One region of the Vibrio olivae genome, then DNA from elsewhere that is predicted to be linked to it. Evidence: predicted binding sites of a transcription regulator. Region 1 holds the regulator's gene; each other region holds the start of a gene.
The links. Region 1 encodes PurR, which represses purine synthesis genes. Its sites were predicted from a motif close to TNANGNAAACGTTTNCNTNA; they were not measured.

Region 1 (7,179 bases):
TCCTGCATGTGATGGATCATCTCAATATTCCTCAGGCTCATTTTGTCGGGATGTCACTGGGTACAATAATCGTACGCACACTGGCAGAAATTGCAGCGCATCGTGTCCAGTCAATGGTTCTTGGCGGCGCTGTAACGCGCTTTAACGCCCGTTCTCAGATACTTGTTACCCTTGGTGGGGTGTTTAAGCATATTATCCCTTACATGTGGTTATATCGATTATTTGCGTATATCGTGATGCCGCAGCGTAATCAAAGACAATCACGACTACTGTTTATCGGTGAGGCGAAGAAGTTATGCCAAAAGGAGTTTAAACGTTGGTATATCTTAACCTCGGAGGTAAACCCTTTGATGCGTTACTTCAAAGATAAAGAACTGGCGATTCCCACCTTATACGTGATGGGTGAGCTGGATTACATGTTTATTCAACCCGTTAAAGAAATGGTGGCTGCGCATAAACACAGCCGATTGCTAGAATTGGAAGATTGTGGGCATGTGTGCAATATCGAAAAAGCAGATGAGTTTAATCAACACTCCATTCGTTTTATTCAAGAGCAAGTCAGCATCACGTCACTGAGTTAGGCGTGTAGGGTTCACCGCATTGCCAGCAAATTACAAAATTACCTTCGTTTAGCTCCCCACACTGTATGCAGTGCCAGTCCGCTTTATGCCTAGTTTTATGTGTCACAAATTCTTTAATGATGCGTTTTGCTTTTACGTATTGGCTCGGCTCGTTGAGCCAAATGTAAGGCGCAGTCGAATCGTCAAATGGTACTTCACCTTGGATTGAAAACAGGGCGTCGCCACGGACTTCACAGTCAATGTGGTCGGTATTGAGTAATCCGCAAACGATATGCGCATCAACCGGACTCTCTCCAATATAGATTTTCACCATCTTCCCTTAACTGAATAATTATTGTGAAGGCGTGAGTTTCCAACGCCGTACTACCCATTTGATAAGTATAGGGAAAATACCAAGTAGAGCGAACGAAAGTAGAACCGCTGGTGACACAATACCGGAAAGGGAATCAATTTGAGCGAGTTGCGTGCCGGCATTTAGATACACGGTCGTCCCTGGCAACATACCGATTTGGCTAACGAAATAGAACTGACGAACCGCAATTGGGGTGAGTCCCATGACCAGGTTGATGACAAAGAATGGAAAAATCGGAATGAGGCGCAGAGAAAACAGATAGTATGCACCATCTTTTTTTATGCCTTGATTAATAACCTCGAGTTTATCGCCAAACCGAGTTTGTACCCAATTTTGGAAAAAATAACGACTGAGTAAAAAAGCGCAGGTTGCGCCAAGTGTACTGGCAAAAGAAACGAGCAACAGGCTGAACCAAAAACCAAACAATGCAGCGCCAAGTAGGGTAATGATGGTTGCCCCCGGAATAGACAGGGCTGTGATAAGGACATACGCCACAAAGTAGATGCTGGCGGCAATCACAAAATTTTGCTCGATGAACAGCGCCAATTGCTGTTGGTAATGTTTGGCGGATTCGAGGGTAATGAAGGTGCGAGTTTGACTTACGATCAGCACGATGATGAGCAGTAATAGCGCGGCTAGCAGAATCTTCTTATACATCTTGTGTCCTTTTGTTTGATAACACCGAGTGACCATTGACTGTCAGTCGTGAACTTAATGACCAGCTAATGTTCATAATAAGTCAATATCAATAAGAACCGGACAAAAGGCAGAAAATTTCATTGAGGCATAAAAAAAGCCAGTGTATTGCTACACTGGCTCTGATGTATCACTTAACTTAGCCGTTCAATCCAGCCATCAACTCGGTGCGACGGTCTTGCGGAATCACCGACCAGTGAGTTCCCTTAATCGCACCTTCTAAAGCCCAAAGTAGTTCTAAGCTCACGTCTGAAGCGTGCGTATCTTGGATTGCACGGTATGCTTCTAGTGCACCAGTCTTTTCCAGTTGTTCCACGGAAGAGATACCGGCTTTTTTAAGCATTCTTTCTGTTGCAAGCCTAAGATTGGGAAGATCTTTCAAGCGGTCAGGTTTCGCTTGTTGCTGGGTTTGTTTTTCTTTCTTAGCAATCGATAGTGCATCTTTTGCTAAAGTCAGAATGTAATCGGTGTTACTTGGCCAGTCCATTGGCATTGCATAGTACTTAGTGACGACGGGGAAACCGCGTTTTTTGTAGACATAAGGTTCATAACCTAAGTCTTTAAACTCTCCTGTCGACTTCTCATTCGCGCGAATATGGAGTTTATCTCCGACCACAAGTGCGAACATTGTGTCGTCAACAAAAATCCCAAATCCGCCAAACATTGAACGAGATTTTACTCTGCCTAGCTGCTCGAATAGACGCATTGAATCTTTAAGTACTGGTTTGTCCATGCTTATTTTCTCGGTTTGATGCCACCAGTTCAGGTCCGAGAGATTAGCAAAACTATGCAAACTATTGTCAGTATGTTGTTAATTTGCATATTTGCCATCGGCAACCCCGCTACCTTTCATAACTGTCACTTATGGGTAAGGCCGGAAGCTTTGCGTCCCATCCTTTCGAATGGTTTGCCCTGTGCGTGGCTTGGTTACGTTGTTACATCAAGAAACAGCATAAAACAGGTTGTGCGGGACCGATCACGATTTATATTCAAAAATGTGATCTTGGTTCAGGTAATGATTTCAAAGTATGCGATTGATCCAGAAAATAAGCCATTCATCACAGACGTACGCTATGTTGTTTATTTGTTTAGAGTTTTTACTGTATGGCGTTCAACAATTTCAGGGTGCATTTCAAAAATTCGCTTGTCATGCTCTTTATCTTTGATGCGCTCTAACAGGATCTCAAAAGCGTTCTTACCCACGCGGCGCTTGGGCTGGTGGATGGTAGTCAGAGGAGGTGAAAAGTATTCAGCTAGTTCAATATTGTCATATCCAATCACGGACATATCTTCTGGAATACGGATCCCATTTTGCTGCAATCGGCTCATAAGCCCTAATGCCATCGTATCGTTGAAGCAGAAAACCGCGGTTGGTTTATGATCCCAAGAGGCAATTTTGTCTGCAGCGAGGACGGCGGTATCACATTCGAAGTTACCTTCAAGGATCCAATCCTCGTTGACGGGGAGATTGGCTTCGCTCATTGCGCGTTTAAAGCCTTGAATGCGTTCTTGGCAAGCCGCTTTTTCAAAGTGGCCACTCAAGCAAGCAATGTCACGATGACCATGGTCAATCAGATATTTGGTGGCGAGGTAGCCTCCTTCTTCTGAATTATCAATGATCTTATCAGCCTGAGAACTCTCAGGACCCCAGTCCATGATAACTTTTGGAATATCGGAGTGACGTTCAAGCATTTCTGATAGCTCTTGAGTCAGGTCAGAACACATCACTAAAATGCCGTCTACACGCTTTTCTGCCAGCATACGAATGTAATCGCGTTGCTTTTCGTAGATACCGCCGGTATTACACAAAATCAATGTATAACCTTGGCGATAACAGTAACTTTCTACACCGTCGATCACTTCAGAAAAGAATAAGTTAGTCGACTGGGTAACTAGCATACCAATCGAGCGGGTCGTATTGCATTTCAAGCTGCGTGCAACGGCACTCGGAGCATAATTAAGCTCCTTGACTGCTTCCATTACCTTCTCTTGTGTTGCTTCCGCAACAAAACGAGTTTTATTAATGACATGAGATACAGTTGTTGTTGACACGCCGGCTAAACGGGCGACATCTTTAATGGTAGCCATAGGGTTTGTCCACTCGAAAGTACTGCTAGATGTTGGGTAAAATAAGTAAGCTGAATGACATGGAATTTATACGGATTATAAATACAAAAAACCGCTCTTAAATTAAGCGGTTCGTCACTGTCAAGCTTCTAGTTATAGTCATTTTCGGCGTAGATTCTAGACTGCATTGTTGCTTGAGGCAAACAAAAACCGTGACTAATTCATCTTTCTGACATTTTTCTAAGGTAACGAACCACAGGGTTAATATAGGCGGTTTTTATCAATCTTCAGCATGGTTCGCGCCGATTTTGAGATACATTTCCATAACCTAAAATTTAGACTGGCAGCTACATCACTGATTGCGAAAATTGAGAATCACGGTTTGCTGAAGGTTGAAATTATCGATAAAAAAGCCGAAGCAATAACTTCGGCTGGATACAAGGCGAGCACTACGGCCATTTAAGCGTTGGTGTGCTGCGCCTCGATGGCGGTCTCTTCATAGTCTGAAGCCCAATCTCTCAGGGTTTGCCAAATTTTACCTAAGAGCTCATGCCAAAAAATTTCAGTTTGTTCAATATACTTACCTCGAGGTGTGTAGCGTTCCCAAACTTGAGAGATTTCCTTTTGAGCCAGATAGTTGGTTGGCGCTGGGTAGGGTTCTAAACCAGCGGCATGAAACTCATTGAGAGCTCGCTGCATATGGCTGGCTGAGGTGACTAAGACCAAGTTCTTATTACGCACAAATGCAGCCGCTTGGCGCGCTTCTTCCCAAGTATCCTTAGCGGTTTCTAACAAGATAATATCGGATTTTGATACCCCAAGCGCTAAGGCAACTTTGGCCATCATACGAGCATTACTGACTTCTGACCCACCAGAATATCCCGATAAAATCAGCTTCGCCCCTGGGTACATTCGCAATACCCGAATTCCCTCGGTTAAGCGCATCAATCCCGTCCTACTCAGTTGAGAGGTTGGCGGAATATCATCATCGACCACGTGGCTGCTGCCCAGTACCATCACATAATCGATGGCATCATCCACCGGGAAAAACGCAGAATGTTGGCGCTCCATCGGCATTAAAAGACGTGAAGAAACGGGTTGGAACGCAATTAAAAAGATACCTATAAACGAAAATAGTACAATCAAACAGCCCGACTTCTGACGTGTGGTGAACATAATCAGCATCAGGCCAATAAAGCCAATGATTAACATTGCTGGGAGCGGCATCAGCAGCGCTGATACAACCTTTTTCAGCTCAAACATACTTAAATAGCCCGAAAAAACATCAGTTGATTATAAAAAAAGACAATGCCTCTTTATTCCTGCGGATCTTGTGACAGAATAGCGACACATTAATTCATGATAACGCAAGCCCAGTGATAGAAGACCGTAATTTCGACGACATTGCCCACAAATTTGCAAAAAACATTTACGGCTCCGATAAAGGAAAAATCCGCCAAGTGATTGTTTGGCAAGATCTTGAGCAGATTCTAGCAGAGTTTGGTGGTAAGGATAAACCGCTGCATGTGTTAGATGCCGGGGGCGGTTTGGCACAGATGTCGCAAAAGATTGCGCGGCTCGGACATCATGTCACGTTATGTGATCTATCTTCTGAAATGCTTGAACTTGCTAAGCAGGAAATCGAAAAGCAGGCTTTGCTTAAGCAGTATCGCTTTGTTCATTCTCCCATTCAAATGATTGATAAGCACCTGAACGAAAAGGTGGATATCGTGATGTTTCATGCGGTGATGGAATGGTTGGCGGATCCGAAATCGGCGTTAGAAGTAGCGCTAAAGCAGCTAAAGCCTGGTGGGATTGCGTCTGTGATGTTTTATAACCAGCATGGTCTGGTGTACAAAAATGTCTCTTGTGGCAATTTGCCCCACATATTAGAAGGCATGCCACACCGTAAGCGGTTCAAGCTACAACCATCGCATGGGTTATACCCGGAAGATGTTTATCAATGGATCTCGAACGCCGGCTTTGATATTCAAGGTAAGTCGGGTATTCGTTGCTTTAATGATTATATTGGTAATGGGCCCAATATGGGCGAATACCAGTTTGACGATGTATTAGCTCTTGAAAAGAAATACTGTCGACAAGAGCCGTACCTCTCATTAGGTCGATACATTCATGTATGGGCTAAGAAAAAAGAACAACAGGAATAATAATGAGTGAGATAACTCAGGACGCTGCTAGCCAGCCAATTGACGAGTTGGTGGGCTGGGTCAAGCAACACGATTTCTCATTAAATCTTACCAACGAACGGTTAGCATTTTTGATCTCTCTTGCGGTGTTAAGCAACGAGCGATACGACGAAGAGTTAGGCGAAGGGGAATTGCACGATGCGTTCACTATCGTTACGCGACTCTTTGAAGATACGGGTGAGCCTTCGGCATTTCGAGCGAACAATGCGATTAATGAATTGGTAAAACAGCGTCTGATTAGCCGCTTTACCAGTGAAATTAACGACGGAGCCAGTATTTATCGTCTCTCACCACTGGCCGTCGGTATTACCGACTACTATGTGCGCCACCGTGAATTTTCTAAACTCAAACTCTCAATCCAGCTCTCGATGCTGGCGGGTGAAATGGCGAAAGCCGTTGAAGCTGCTCAGCAGGGGGGAACGGCTGGCCATTGGAAGAAAAACGTTTACGGCGTGTTACGGTATTCCGTTGGCGAGATTTTCGACCAAATTGACCTCAACCAACGCGTTATGGATGAGCAACAGCAAACAGTGAAAGAGCAAATCGCCGAACTGCTTAACAAAGACTGGCGCGAAGCGATTCATAACTGTGAACAGTTGTTGTCCGAAACCTCCTCGACGTTAAAAGAACTGCAAGACACCTTGCAAGCGGCAGGGGATGAGCTTCAAACCCAGATTTTGGATATTCAAGAACGTGTGCATGGGGACCCCGAACTCGACATCATCGATGAGACCTTGTTTGGCTTGCAAATGAAGCTCGACCGCATTACCAGTTGGGGCCAACAAGCGATTGATTTATGGATTGGCTATGATCGCCACGTGCATAAATTTATTCGAACTGCGATTGATATGGATAAAAATCGTGCGTTTAGTACACGTCTGCGCCAGTCACTCAAAGAGTATTTTGATGCTCCATGGCTGCTGACGTTTGCCGACGCTGAGCGATTGATGGACCTTCGAGATGAAGCGTTAGTCCTTCGTAATGACGAAGTGACGGGACACGTGCCACTCGAAGTCGAATATGAAGAATTTCAACAAGTCAATGATGAGCTCTCTGAGCGAATTGGTGACATGCTCGCGGTACACAAGCAGGACAAAACACCCATTGATTTGGGGTCGGTTCTTCGTGATTACCTGGCCGAGCACCCTCAAACTCATCACTTTGATCTCGCCAGAATTATTGTCGACCAGGCGGTACGCTTAGGGTATTCGGAATCCGATTACCAAGCAATTCAACCAGACTGGACAGCGATCAACGATTTTGGTGCAAAGGTACA
Region 2 (7,179 bases), 1.4 Mb from region 1:
GTGAACGCAAGCCATTTTATGAAGTTTTTCTTGAATTACTTTCGTTCGCTCAAAACTCAATCAATCACGATAAAACGTGATTAAAGGCACAGCTTTCAACACTCTTTTCATGACTCGCTTTCGTTATTGATCTAAGTCAGTGTTGATTATTTAGCCAACTCCTATGCTTAGCTTGTCTTCGATAACTTTAGTGATGATATCGGCTGATTGTTTGCTATCTGGTAATGCGTAGCAGGTGACAGAGCTTAGCTCACTGTCCTCAATAGGCCGAGAATGTATACGGGATCATCCGATAAGTTATCAACGGCAAATCTCCTCACTAAATCGCTTAGCGTTCATCTTAATCAGTGAACACTCGCTTTGCACCGGGTTAGATGTTTATCTAATCCGGTTTTTTGTTTTCCAAGATATCGTCACCGTTTCAGCCCTGATATACTCACCGTATTGTTCCCACTTTTTGAGAAGCCGTTATGTCTCAAGACGATGATTTTTCTCTGTTTCAAGAGATGATGGGGGATGTAAAACCTCTCCAACACGATACAGCAGAACATAAGAAAACCCATTCGGTGACAGAAGCCCAACTCGCAAAACGTGAGGCGGCAATTTGGCTTAATGAGGACAACCCTGAGTATCTCTCCGTCGAACACACCACCATGATCAAACCAGAAGATGTGATTGAGTTTAAACGTGACGGCGTACAAGATGGCGTGTATCGCAAATTACGCTTAGGAAAGTATCCAATACAAGCTCGGCTCGACTTGCATCGAAAAACCATCAAGCAAGCCCGCGATGAAGTCATTAGGTTTCTCAAACAATGCATTGAAATGGACATACGCACTGTCGTGATTGTTCATGGACGTGGTGAGAAATCGAACCCACCAGCGTTGATGAAAAGTTATGTCGCAACTTGGCTGGAGCAAATTAAAGATGTGCAGTGTGCGCACAGTACGCAACGTCATCATGGCGGAACAGGCTCGGTTTACGTCTTACTGCGCAAAAGCAGTGACAAAAAGCTAGAGAACCGAGAACGCCATCAAAAACGCATGGGCTAGCCCCCCTATTGGTGTTAAACTTAATCTCCTATATGAAAAGCAGCCTCTCGCTGCTTTTTCTTTCCCTAACGCCGTTGTGAAACGTAATAAAGAGAGTTCGCATGTCACAAAGTTCAGAGAAACGCCTTAATAAATACATCAGTGAGACAGGGTTTTGTTCGCGCCGAGAGGCCGATAAATTAATCGAGCAAGGACGAGTAACGATTAATGGCGTCGTGCCAGAAATGGGGACCAAAGTTCAACTTGGTGATGAAGTGTGCATTGATGGTAAGCCTGTCGCCAGCAAAGAAAAACCTATCTACATTGCGCTCAACAAACCCACAGGCATCACCTGTACGACAGAACGCGACATTCCGGGCAACATCGTCGATTTTATCGGACATAAAAAACGTATATTTCCTATCGGTCGCCTTGATAAACCGTCTGATGGTTTGATTTTTTTAACCAACGATGGCGATATCGTCAATAAGATTTTGCGCGCGGGTAATAACCACGAGAAAGAGTATGTGGTTCGTGTCGATAAACCAGTAACTGATGAATTTATCAAACGTATGAGTTCCGGTGTTCACATTCTAGATACCGTCACCTTACCGTGTAAAGTCACCAAAGAAACCAAGTTTTCTTTTCGTATCGTGTTGACCCAAGGTTTAAACCGTCAAATTCGCCGTATGTGTGAATCTCTCGGTTACGAGGTCTACAAATTACGCCGTGTGCGGATTATGAACATCTCTTTAGATGGTATTCCCAATGGCGAGTGGCGCTATTTAAGCGATGATGAAGTTAAGCAGATTCTTACCATGTGCGAAAGCTCAAGTAGCACTGAGGAAGCCTCTAAGCTCGATGCCCAAGGGCGGAAGATTCGCAAAGCAACGGACGCTAAGTTGTATGATAGTCGAGAAGAGAACCAACCCTCTAAAGCTCGCCGTAATCAAACACGGACTTTTAAAGGGAATAATGCTGATACACTTCGCCATGCTCCAAATTCTAAGAAAGCACGTGGTGAGCAACCATCAAAACCGGCCAACAAATCTCGCTCGGGCCGCCCACAAACCAATGAATCACGCCCTAACGTAAACAAAAAGCGCGTTGGTGGAACACTCAGCCTGAAAAAGTAATCCGGCTGAACGCTATAAATAAGCATATTTATCGATCAAAAAAGGGAGCGCTATGCTCCCTTTTTAATATCTCAGTAAACACCTATTTGGTGCCGAAGATCTTATCACCAGCGTCGCCAAGACCCGGTACGATATAGCCTTTATCGTTCAGCTTTTCATCGATAGCGGCGGTGTAAAGCTCAACGTCTGGATGGGCTTTTTCGAGAGCTTCGATGCCTTCTGGTGCTGCCACTAAAACCAACACTTTAATGCTTTGACATCCCTGCTCTTTCAGTAGATCAATCGTTGCAATCATTGATCCGCCAGTCGCAAGCATTGGGTCAACAACCAAAGCGATGCGCTCTTCAATATTCGAGGTTAATTTATTAAAGTAAGGGACTGGCTCAAGGGTTTCTTCATCACGGTAGATACCGACAACACTGATACGAGCACTTGGCATATGCTCAAGTACGCCATCCATCATTCCAAGACCCGCGCGTAGAATCGGAACAACAGTAACTTTCTTACCTTTTAATTGATCAACTTCAACCGGACCATTCCAACCTTCAATGGTCACTTTCTCTGTTTCAAAATCAGAAGTCGCTTCATATGTGAGCAAGCTACCAACTTCGGTGGCTAATTCACGAAAACGCTTAGTGCTGATATCACCCTCTCGCATAAGACCTATCTTGTGTTTTACTAGCGGGTGTTTTACTTCAACAACTTTCATTTTCATCTCCGGCAATAGGCAAATTTTAATCAAACCTGCTGATTATATACGATTCCGGTTCAAATATCTTGATCTATCATAAGATAAAAAAACATGCGCAAACGTTTGCTCTTTAACTTTATACGCTGTTAGAATAGCGCCGTTTTCATATCCACAGATAACCGAGGACTTCCCTGTGAGCGGTAATAACTCTTCACTTAGCTACAAAGATGCAGGCGTTGATATTGATGCAGGCAACGCGTTAGTCGACCGAATTAAAGGTGCAGTAAAACGCACTCGTCGCCCAGAGGTCATGGGTGGCTTAGGTGGTTTTGGCGCATTATGCGAATTGCCAACCAAATACAAGCAACCGGTTCTGGTTTCAGGTACCGATGGTGTAGGGACCAAACTACGCCTCGCCTTGGATATGAACAAACACGATACCATCGGTATTGATTTGGTCGCAATGTGCGTCAACGATTTGATTGTGCAAGGTGCAGAGCCCCTCTTTTTCCTCGACTATTATGCAACGGGTAAACTGGATGTCGATACCGCAGCGGATGTTGTTTCAGGTATCGCAGAAGGCTGTGTTCAAGCAGGCTGTGCGCTGATTGGCGGAGAAACAGCTGAGATGCCAGGCATGTACGAAGGTGAAGACTACGATGTCGCTGGTTTTTGCGTCGGCGTCGTAGAGAAAGAAGACATTATCGATGGGACCAAAGTCCAAGCTGGTGATGCCCTTATTGCTGTCGGTTCAAGTGGCCCGCATTCTAACGGCTACTCATTGGTTCGTAAGATCCTTGAAGTGTCTAACGCGGATAAAAACGAGCAACTTGAAGGACGCAGTGTTGGTGAACACCTTCTAGAACCAACCAAAATTTATATTAAATCGGCACTGAAAATGATTGCCGAGCATGATATTCACGCGATTTCACACATCACAGGTGGTGGCTTCTGGGAGAACATTCCACGAGTCCTACCTCAAGGCACCAAAGCCGTGATCGATGGCAATAGCTGGCAATGGCCTGCGATTTTCTCTTGGTTGCAAGAGAAAGGCAATGTCGATACACACGAAATGTACCGTACATTTAACTGTGGTGTGGGCTTAATTGTCGCACTACCAAAAGCTCAAGCAGATGCCGCTGTCGAACTTCTTAAGCAAGAAGGCGAAAATGCTTGGGTCATTGGTGAGATCGCCACAGCAACAGATGAAGAAGAACAAGTAGAGATCAACTAAGCATGAAAAGTATTGTTGTTTTAGTTTCAGGAAATGGTACTAACTTACAAGCCATCATTGATGCCTGTGAAACCCAGATTAAAGATGGCAAAGTCACTGCTGTTTTTTCAAACAAAGCAACGGCGCATGCGTTAGAACGAGCAACAAAAGCGGGTGCCTCAGCGCTCGCTTTAGATCCGAAATCGTTTGAAACACGTGATGCGTTTGACCATGAATTAATGCGTCAAATCGACGAATACGAGCCAGATTTAGTCGTACTTGCTGGCTACATGCGTATTTTGAGTAACGAGTTTGTTCGTCGCTACCTTGGTCGAATGATCAACATTCATCCTTCTCTGTTGCCTAAATACCCTGGATTAAATACTTATCAGCGTGCGATCCACGCTGGCGATGAGGAACATGGTACCAGCGTTCACTTTGTGACCGAGCAGCTTGATGGTGGGCCCGTTATTTTGCAAGCCAAAGTGCCGATTTTTGACGAAGATACAGTTGAAACCCTCACTGCGCGAGTTCAAACTCAGGAATATCGTATTTACCCGCTGGTCGTGAAGTGGTTTGTCGAAGGTCGTTTGGCGATGGTCGATGGTAAAGCCGTGCTTGATGGTCAGCCTTTAGGGATTCATGGTCACGCGGGTGAATAACACCTCACCTTCAACACCTTCAAATGATTAACAAAAAAGCGAGCCAGTAAGGCTCGCTTTTTTGTTAATCTTCTATTCATCACTACTCTCTTATTCTGTCGTTACTGCCAATAGGAGGTAACTATGGATCTCAAAGGTTTACTTAACCAAGCACTGACTTCCGATATCGTTCGTCAGGGTAAGCAGCAATTGCAAACCCAAACCCAAAACCTCAAACAAAACCCCAACACGCTAAAAACGCTGGGGACAGGCGCTGCTGCCGGTGGGCTCGTTGAGCTCTTGATGGGCTCTAAAAAAAGCAAAAAGATGGGTAAAACGGCGCTAAAAGTCGGAGGCGCGGCGGCTCTAGGAGCACTTGCTTATAAAGTTTACAACGATTGGCAAAACAAGCAGCCTGATGGTGCGCCACAGGAAACCTTTGATGCCAACGATGAACGCCACCATATCATTATCATTAAAGCGATGATTGCTGCAGCGAAAGCCGATGGCCATGTAGATGACAATGAAATGGCCCGCATCGAGGAAGCTTTACAGGGCTTTGGCGCTGATGACAGCGTAAGAGCGCTTATCCAAGAAGAGCTGAATAAGGCGCTGGAACCAAGCACGATTGCCAGACTCGCTCAATCACCACAACAAGGCGCAGAGATTTATTTAGCGTCACTTATGGTGGCAGACGAGCAAAACTTTATGGAGAAAGCTTACCTTGATGAATTGGCCAAACAGCTTAATTTATCAACAGAGGTCATCACTCAACTCCAACAGCAAGCACGACAGTAAGCGATGAATTATTCACCAAACCCATCACTTAATTGAGACAGAGCAAGTTCACGCTTTGTGTTTGCTCTGCGCCATGTGTATATTTGAGAGTAGTTATCATTTATTCGGAAGAAACCATGCAAGTATACGATTGTTGTGATTTGATTCGTGAACTCTATGCACAAATTGGTAGTGGTGACCAAGGCTATATTCCCAAAGCCATTGGCTGTGCTTTAAGAGCACTCAACGATGTCGCTGCTGATACTTCTCTGCCGCAAGCAACACGTGAAAAGGCGGCCTTCGCCGCAGCGAATCTACTTATCTCTGACTTTGAGGACCAATGATGAACTTAGAGAATTTTGAAAAAATGGACCCAAACATGTTAATGAGCATCGTTAACATGAAGCTGCGTGATAACTTTTCAGGCGACCTTGATAAGCTAGTGAACTACTTTGATATCGACAAAGAAACACTGGAAACCAAGCTCAATAAAGCCGGCTACGACTTTCTTCCTGAAGCGGGTCAATTCCGTTAATTAAATACGTATATCTTGTCTTCGATGTGAAAATACATTTCGAACAACATTACGAACTAAAAAAGCCGTGAGCATGAGCTCACGGCTTTCTCTTTTACAGCAACAAAAGGTAAGTTAACCGATATTCTTACGCGCATTTTGGAACATGCGCATCCAAGCGCTGTTCTCGCCCCACTCTTCCGGATGCCAAGAGTTTGCCACCGTACGGAACACACGTTCAGGGTGTGGCATCATAATCGTGACACATCCATCACGCGTTGTTAGACCGGTAATCGCGTTGGGTGAACCGTTCGGGTTGTTTGGATATTGCTGAGTTGGATTACCCAGATTATCAACAAAACGTACTGCCACGGTGCCCGACTGTTCTAGCTCAGCAAGATGCTCAGCACCACGCACTTCAACACGACCTTCACCGTGAGAAACCGCGATTGGCATACGTGAACCTTGCATACCGTCAAAGAAGACTGAATCCGACTTTTGTACCTCAACAAGGCTAAAACGCGCCTCAAAACGCTCTGACTCATTGCGCACAAAGCGTGGCCATAAGTCAGCACCCGGGATCAGTTCTTTCAAATTCGAAAGCATTTGACAGCCGTTACATACCCCGAGCGAGAAGGTATTGTCACGGTTGAAGAAACCTTCAAATTGGCTGCGTGCTTGCTCGTTAAACAGCACGGATTTAGCCCAGCCTTCACCAGCGCCAAGTACGTCACCGTATGAGAAACCGCCACAGGCAACCAAACCGTGGTACTCATCAAGGACAGCTTTACCGGTTAAGATGTCGCTCATGTGAACATCCGTGGCTTCAAAACCAGCGCGATCAAACGCAGCTGCCATTTCAACGTGCGAGTTAACACCTTGCTCACGCAGAACCGCCATTTTAGGCTTAGCACCTTTGGCAATGTACGGCGCCGCAATATCTTCATTGACATCAAAGCTGAGTTTGACGTTCAAACCTGGGTCTGAATTATCTTGCTTCGCCGCAAATTCTTGATTAGCACACTGTGGATTATCACGCAGCGCTTGCATCTTATGAGTGGTTTCAGCCCAAATCGTGCGAAGCTCAGTACGAGAACGTTCAATAACGACGTTGTTCGCGGCGGTAATCACAAAAGTATCGCTGTCATTAACTTGGCCGATAACATGTGAGCATGT
Region 3 (7,179 bases), 400 kb from region 1:
CCTACCGCGCGGAGTGTGGATAGCAAACGGTAATGTGTTGGTAACTTGGTCACTTCTGACATATTGACTCTCCATTTCAAATGTTAAGAATGACAATTATTATTATTTATCAGGAATTTATTATTATTCCGTATACATCACTGTTAACTAATTTAGGAGGTTTGTCATCTAAATAGCTCGTCTTCTAACCATTTTATGGCTAAATCGAGGGATTGCTCATATCCTTTTGTAATTGTTTGAGAACTGATTTTCTTCGCTTGACCATGGTGACTGAACAGTGCCACCAGCTTATTATCAGAGAACGGTGACACCGGATCCCCTTCCAAACTCAAAGATAAAATCGGCACTTTCGTTCTTCTACCAGAAAGAAACCCCTGTACTTTCAGTGACCAAGCAACCAACTGCCCAGCAAGACTATCAATATCTACCCCATTTTTATTTAGGCGATTGGCCAAAATATCGAGATACATCTTACTCATGAGCTTCATTTTTGTCGGCGATGAGAAGATATCGTGAATCGGCGCACCCATTGAGACACACGCTTTAATCTTCTCTTGCTCTAAGAATGACAAGCGCACCATCGCATTGCCACCAAACCGAAAGCCGATTAGGCCGACACGATGGTGATCAACCCAGGGCAATTTAGGCAGTTCATTGAGCACCGCTTGGTGCAAACAAGAGGTATCTTCAGACAGCGGCCATTGGCTACTATGCCCAAGCGCCGGCATATCAACCGTTAACATCGCAATATCACGTTCAGCCAAGTGATCACGAAACAGCCGCCACATATCGGTTTGTAAACTGTCGAGACCCGCACTGACAATAACTACGGGTTTGGGCTTATCGGTATTCGCCAGATGCAAATTGGCAGTAATGGTTTTATTTTTGTACGGAATCTCTATAGGTTTAATGACGTAGCGCGTATGCTTAGCGGCCTGTTGATATGCATTATTGGCTAAGGTTTGTGCTTGCAGAGCGAGGTTATCATTTTTCAGGTGCGGGTAACCGGCAATGCTAAAACACAAAGAGGCGCGAAACAGCTCATCGGCTGCCGCCTCACCGTCTAAGTCATCAGCCTGCTTTTGATGCTGCATGCCAAGGCGTGTCCACTCGTAAGCCCAGTTTCCACCGTGATAGCCCATAACAGTATCAAGCAGTTCATCATTGGTACGTGAATGCGTTGAAGAGGCAATTTTTGCCAGTACCGCTTCTTGTTCTATGGGGTCAATTCCCTGCCAAGCCCACTGCAATCTTCGTAGATTACGGTACCATTTGCGACCTTCTTGCTGCTGTTTTTGCTCAAGTACCGCAAGGCTACTTGGCATGTATTGGGTCAGTGCCGATGTTTCCTTTGCTTGTTTGTGTTTCGCAAACAAGGTTTCGGAAAGATTCTTACTGGTGGGTTCTGACATAGTATCGCCTTAGAAGATGGACCGAAGTGTTTATACTAATAAAAAAAATGACCCATGAAAGGGTCATTTTTAAAAAACTAAGCTTTTGAAAAAGCAAGATTGCTTATTTACGCTTACGGTTGATTGGCTCAGCAAACTGAACAACCATATCCCACGGTTGTTCAATCCATGTATCTTGAGCAATATCGACAATGTATTCGTCAACCAGCTCACGGCCTGCAGGTTTGGCGCAGACAGTAACAAATTTCGCTTTTGGATACATTTCGCGAATTTTACGGGCTGTATCACCACTATCAACTAGGTCATCTACGACTAAGAAACCTTCACCATCGTGGTCCGGTGCTTTAAGTACGCTCATATCACGTTGATGGTCATGATCGTAACTTGAAATACACACAGTATCGACATATCGAATGCCCAGTTCACGTGCCAAAATAGCAGCAGGAACCAAACCACCACGACTTACACCAAGAATTCCTTTCCACTGTTCAGCTGGCATTTGTTTTTCAGCTAGCTGACGACAGTAAGTCTGCATATTGTCCCAAGTAATAACGAATTTGTTGCTCATTGAAGTAACCTAATTAAATACATTTAGGGCCTGAAAACTGTGTCCAGGCCCGTCGAGCGTTTACGCGAAAATCAGTTTCGCGACGAAAACAGCTGACATCACCCAAACGCTAAGTGAGATTTCACGGCCTTTACCACTCAATACTTTAATAGCAGTATAAGAGATAAAGCCAAGAACGATACCTTCAGCAATGGAATAAGTCAGCGGCATTAGCAAGCAAGTAACCACAACAGGAGCCGATTCTGTCAGATCACGCCAGTCAATGTTGACCAGGCCTGAAAGCATCAAGATCGCAACGTAAAATAACGCGCCTGCGGTTGCATATGCGGGGATCATACCAGCTAATGGTGAGAAAAACAGTGCGAGAAGGAACATTACGCCAACAACAACCGCCGTTAAGCCCGTACGTCCACCTGCGGCAACACCTGCCGTACTTTCTACGAATGAGGTGGTGTTTGACGTCCCCAATAACGCGCCGACTGACGTCGCGGTTGAGTCAGCAAGCAGTGCCTTATTCAAGCGAGGGATTTTGCCATCTTTACCAATCAGATCGGCTTTTTGCGCGACACCAACCAGCGTGCCCGCTGTATCAAATAAATCCACGAATAAGAAGGCGAAAATGACTGAAATCATGCCAACTTCAAATACCGCAGAGAAATCAAGCTGAAGGAAAGTCGGAGCAATACTTGGTGGCATAGACACCACGCCATGCCATTCAACATCACCAAAAATCATTCCGAGAATAGAGGTAATTAGAATCGCAATCATAACCGCGCCACTGACACCGCGGTACACAAGTCCGATAGTAAGGAAGAAACCGACAGCCGCTAGAATCACAGGGACAGATGTAAAGTCACCGACAGAAACTAACGTGGCTGGGTTATCCACTACGATTTGTGCATTTTGTAGTGCGATAAAGGCCAGGAATAAACCAATACCTGCAGAGATACCCGTGCGCAGAGACATCGGAATTGAGTTGATGATCCACTCGCGAATCTTAAACAAGCTCAAAAGAATAAACAGCACGCCTGACACAAAAACCGCCGCCAAAGCGACTTGCCATGTGTAGCCCATACCGAGTACAACTGAGTAGGTAAAGAAGGCGTTTAGCCCCATACCTGGAGCTTGAGCAATGGGGTAGTTAGCAACAACACCCATAATAAAACAGCCAATTGCAGCGGCCAAACAAGTCGCAACAAATACTGCGCCTTGATCCATCCCCGTGGCTGATAAAATCGCCGGGTTAACAAAGATAATGTACGCCATTGTCAGGAAGGTAGTAATACCTGCAATGACCTCAGTTTTCACATTCGTGCTGTGTTCACTGAGTTTAAATAGCTTTTCAAGCATGATTTAAATCCTATAAATCCTGTAAAGAGAGAGTAAAACGGTTGCGTAATCGATTGGCGGCGATTATAAAGTTATCAAATTCTAAATTCCAGATAGAATTAAAGCTCTAACCCATTTTTCGTAGAAATCGCCATTAAATGAATGCGTCAGCAAGCGAATATTTTTAAATTAGTAAAAATAAAACAACAAGATAAGTACAAATATTAACACCCACCATACTGTTTAATTTTCCACCACCCCACCAAACTAATTAGTAAGAATGAGAGAAAAACCAAGCTCTAATTATGCTATTAAAGTCATAAAAATTAAGTTTTAGGTGCAAAACAAACGCACATTCAAAATGGTCAAAGGAGAGTAAAACGCAATCAGCAGGATAAAAAAACGCCACTCAATTTGAGTGGCGGCAGAATTATGTCAGCTTGGTAAGGCTGTAAAAAAATTCCAATTATAGGGGTGAACAAACTGCTCAATTAACGGCTTTGGTCAGGTTTCAGTAACCAAAACTCGTTGGGTATGCAAAATTACCGGTATAAACGGAACGATTAATCCAGAACACTGCACTTGGTAAACCTTTCATAACTATCACCTTCTCTATTACAACATGTTAAACAGATGTCTCAGTTCCTTGGAGGCGATAAATCGGACTCATCCTTTGAGCGTTTTTACTCTCTTTTACGAGAAGCTGGTTATAAATATACCACTAAGAAATTTTATTACAATACACAAAGTGACTTAAATCACACAAAATTAGCTTTAGCGGCCAATTTTCGTAATTTAATTACAAAATCATTATCAGCATTACGTTTTGTTTAACCGCAAGTAGGGAAAAAGACTGAACGCAAGCTCTACTAAATTCCTTCGTCTACAGATGGGTTGACTACTCTACTCTAGAAACTAGTGATATGCTTAGCCCATCATTTTTGGCCAGCCTATTGTTGTGGTATCGAGTTTTACTGGGACCACTTCAACCCCTATTTTCTCTGGCTTTTTGACAATAAAGGAGTCACTTGTGTCTGAGTTCCATTCTGAAATCAGCAACTTATCACCCACTCCAATTTGGCAGTTTTTTGATAAGATCTGTTCTATTCCTCACCCTTCCAAACATGAAGAGGCCCTAGCAAGCTACGTTGTTGACTGGGCTACCCAACAAGACTTAAGTGTACGTCGCGATCCAACAGGCAATGTGATTATAAAAAAACCAGCCACAGCCGGTATGGAGCATAAGAAAGCCGTCGTCTTACAAGCACACATTGATATGGTGCCGCAAAAAAATGAAGACACGATCCACGACTTCACGACAGATCCTATTCAACCTTATATTGATGGCGAGTGGGTAACCGCTCAGGGAACAACTCTCGGTGCGGATAATGGCATGGGCATGGCTTCTTGCCTCGCCGTTTTGGCCTCAAATGACATCAAACATGGTCCGCTTGAAGTCCTACTCACTGTCGATGAAGAAGCAGGCATGTCTGGCGCGTTTGGACTTGAAGCCGGCTGGTTAGAAGGTGAGATTCTTCTGAATACCGATTCCGAACAAGAAGGCGAAGTCTACATGGGCTGCGCTGGCGGCGTTGATGGCGAAATCACCTTCCCTATCGAGCGTGAAGCCAAACCAGAGCAATTCGAAACTCGTAAGCTGGTGATTAAAGGCCTGAAAGGTGGTCATTCTGGTGTTGATATTCACACTGGCCGCGCGAATGCCAACAAACTGATGGCTCGTTTTCTTGCTCAACACGCGAAAGCGCTCGACCTTCGCCTTGTTGAATTCCGTGGTGGTACTTTGCGAAACGCGATCCCTCGAGAAGCTTTTGCCACCGTCGCGCTACCCGCAAAGAATCTTGAGCAGCTTAACAGTGTATTTGAAAGCTACACTGAACTGTTGAAAACTGAACTGGCGGCAATTGAAACCAACCTTGTGTCTTTTAATGAAGCAGTCGCCAGCCAAGAGCCTGTGTTTTCGTCACCATCTCAGCAACGTTTTATCGCCGCACTCAACGCTTGTCCTAACGGCGTGATTCGTATGAGTGATGACATCGAAGGCGTGGTTGAAACGTCACTGAATGTCGGTGTAATCAGTACAGAAGAAAGTGCCGTAAAAGTCTTATGTCTGGTTCGCTCTCTGATCGACTCTGGCCGTGACCAAGTAGAAGGCATTTTGAGTTCTGTTGCCGAATTAGCAGGCGCAAGCATTGCTTTCTCTGGTGCCTATCCAGGTTGGAAGCCAGACCCAGACTCCGAAATCATGCATATTTTCCGTGACATGTATGAAGGGATCTACGGTCATAAACCCAACATTATGGTGATCCACGCAGGCCTAGAGTGTGGACTGTTTAAGAAACCTTATCCGAATATGGATATGGTCTCGTTTGGCCCAACCATTAAGTTCCCGCATTCACCTGATGAAAAAGTGGAGATCAGCAGCGTCGCTCTGTTTTGGGAACAAATGGTCGCCATCCTTGAAAACATTCCTGAGAAAGCCTAAACCTCAGTCAAAAAAGCCAGTAGTCATACTGGCTTTTTTTGTTTTTATCGATAAATAATTTTTGTCATTAAGAACAAAATTTATCGTTAGCGTCTCTTTCCTCATGCTGCTAGATTGCGCCAACTCTGGCACTTCAGACCACCGCTCATTCCCAGAAAAATCGAGCACAACCATCAGGATATCCTATCCTTGGATATCAAATACCCATACTTAATTTTGTGATTACAATGAAAAATAAGATGCTTGTTGGCTGGCGCGAAAACTTCAGCTTACCGACACTTGGGATTCAAAAAATCAAAGCCAAGATTGATACAGGTGCGAGAACCTCTTGCTTGCACGCGTTCAAAATTGAAACATTCGATAAAAACGGTCAATTGTGGGTGCGCTTTTGGATTCATCCCAGGCAACATGATATTGAGTTTGAAAAAGTATGTGAAGCCGAGGTGATCGATCAAAGAAGTGTGCGTGATTCTGGCGGTCATGAAGAAATCCGTTACGTCATTAAAACCACACTAAAACTCGGGCCACAGGCGTGGGACGCTGAAATCACCCTGACTAACCGAGAGAATATGGCGTTTCGAATGCTACTAGGCCGAACCGCCATGCACGGTCGCATCATTGTTGACCCTATTGAATCGTATTTAATTCCCTTTGAGGAGCCCCAATCATGAAAATTGCTATTCTATCTCGCAACACGAATCTGTATTCGACCAAACGTTTGATTGAAGCAAGTAAAAACCGAGGCCATGAGGTTAAAGTGGTCGACGCGTTGCGTTGTTATATGAATATCAATTCCGAAAAGCCAGAGATTCACTATAAAGGTGAACAACTGTCTGACTTTGATGCCGTCATTCCTCGTATTGGCGCTTCGGTAACTTTTTATGGTACAGCGGTGCTACGTCAATTTGAAATGATGGGCACCTACCCGGTGAATGAGTCTGTGGCGATTACCCGCTCACGAGATAAGTTACGCTCAATGCAACTGTTATCTCGTAAAGGCATCGGCATGCCGATTACCGGTTTTGCCAGTAAGCCGGATGACGTCAAAGATCTACTGAACATGGTTGGTGGAGCCCCTGTCGTAATCAAACTGCTTGAAGGCACACAAGGTATCGGTGTTGTTTTAGCCGAAACACGCAAAGCTGCTGAGAGCGTGATCGAAGCTTTTATGGGTTTAAAAGCAAACATCATGGTTCAAGAGTATATTAAAGAAGCCAATGGCGCGGATATTCGTTGCTTTGTCATTGGTGACCGTGTGATTGCTGCAATGAAGCGTCAAGGTGCTGAAGGGGAATTTCGTTCAAACTTGCACCGAGGCGGTTCGGCTTCCCTCGTTCGAATTACACCAGAGGAACGTCGCACTGCAG

Region 2: a site for PurR is predicted at 2,970-2,989, ahead of purM (phosphoribosylformylglycinamidine cyclo-ligase). Genes of this name have one in related genera too.
Region 3: a site for PurR is predicted at 3,360-3,379, ahead of ACFFUV_RS00220 (NCS2 family permease). Genes of this name have one in related genera too.

Annotation. Positions count from the first base shown of each region.
Region 1 covers NZ_JBHMEP010000001.1:438,605-445,783, forward strand. The annotation lists gene ACFFUV_RS02095 (alpha/beta fold hydrolase) at 1-581, shown strand, start outside; gene ACFFUV_RS02100 (DUF7577 domain-containing protein) at 565-894, opposite strand; gene ACFFUV_RS02105 (TVP38/TMEM64 family protein) at 913-1,590, opposite strand; gene ACFFUV_RS02110 (TfoX/Sxy family DNA transformation protein) at 1,769-2,362, opposite strand; cyclic di-GMP riboswitch class I at 2,459-2,551, opposite strand; gene purR (HTH-type transcriptional repressor PurR) at 2,710-3,717, opposite strand; gene elyC (envelope biogenesis factor ElyC) at 4,156-4,959, opposite strand; gene cmoM (tRNA uridine 5-oxyacetic acid(34) methyltransferase CmoM) at 5,073-5,864, shown strand; gene mukF (chromosome partition protein MukF) at 5,867-7,179, shown strand, end outside.
Region 2 covers NZ_JBHMEP010000001.1:1,826,811-1,833,989, forward strand. The annotation lists gene smrA (DNA endonuclease SmrA) at 471-1,052, shown strand; gene rluF (23S rRNA pseudouridine(2604) synthase RluF) at 1,154-2,167, shown strand; gene upp (uracil phosphoribosyltransferase) at 2,250-2,876, opposite strand; gene purM (phosphoribosylformylglycinamidine cyclo-ligase) at 3,052-4,092, shown strand; gene purN (phosphoribosylglycinamide formyltransferase) at 4,095-4,733, shown strand; gene ACFFUV_RS08525 (tellurite resistance TerB family protein) at 4,857-5,510, shown strand; gene ACFFUV_RS08530 (YaeP family protein) at 5,627-5,833, shown strand; gene ACFFUV_RS08535 (DUF4250 domain-containing protein) at 5,833-6,024, shown strand; gene purL (phosphoribosylformylglycinamidine synthase) at 6,139-7,179, opposite strand, start outside.
Region 3 covers NZ_JBHMEP010000001.1:33,789-40,967, reverse strand. The annotation lists gene crl (sigma factor-binding protein Crl) at 1-62, opposite strand, end outside; gene frsA (esterase FrsA) at 165-1,412, opposite strand; gene gpt (xanthine phosphoribosyltransferase) at 1,516-1,980, opposite strand; gene ACFFUV_RS00220 (NCS2 family permease) at 2,041-3,330, opposite strand; gene vcdP (small protein VcdP) at 3,821-3,907, opposite strand; gene ACFFUV_RS00215 (aminoacyl-histidine dipeptidase) at 4,340-5,812, shown strand; gene ACFFUV_RS00210 (ATP-dependent zinc protease family protein) at 6,040-6,483, shown strand; gene rimK (30S ribosomal protein S6--L-glutamate ligase) at 6,480-7,179, shown strand, end outside.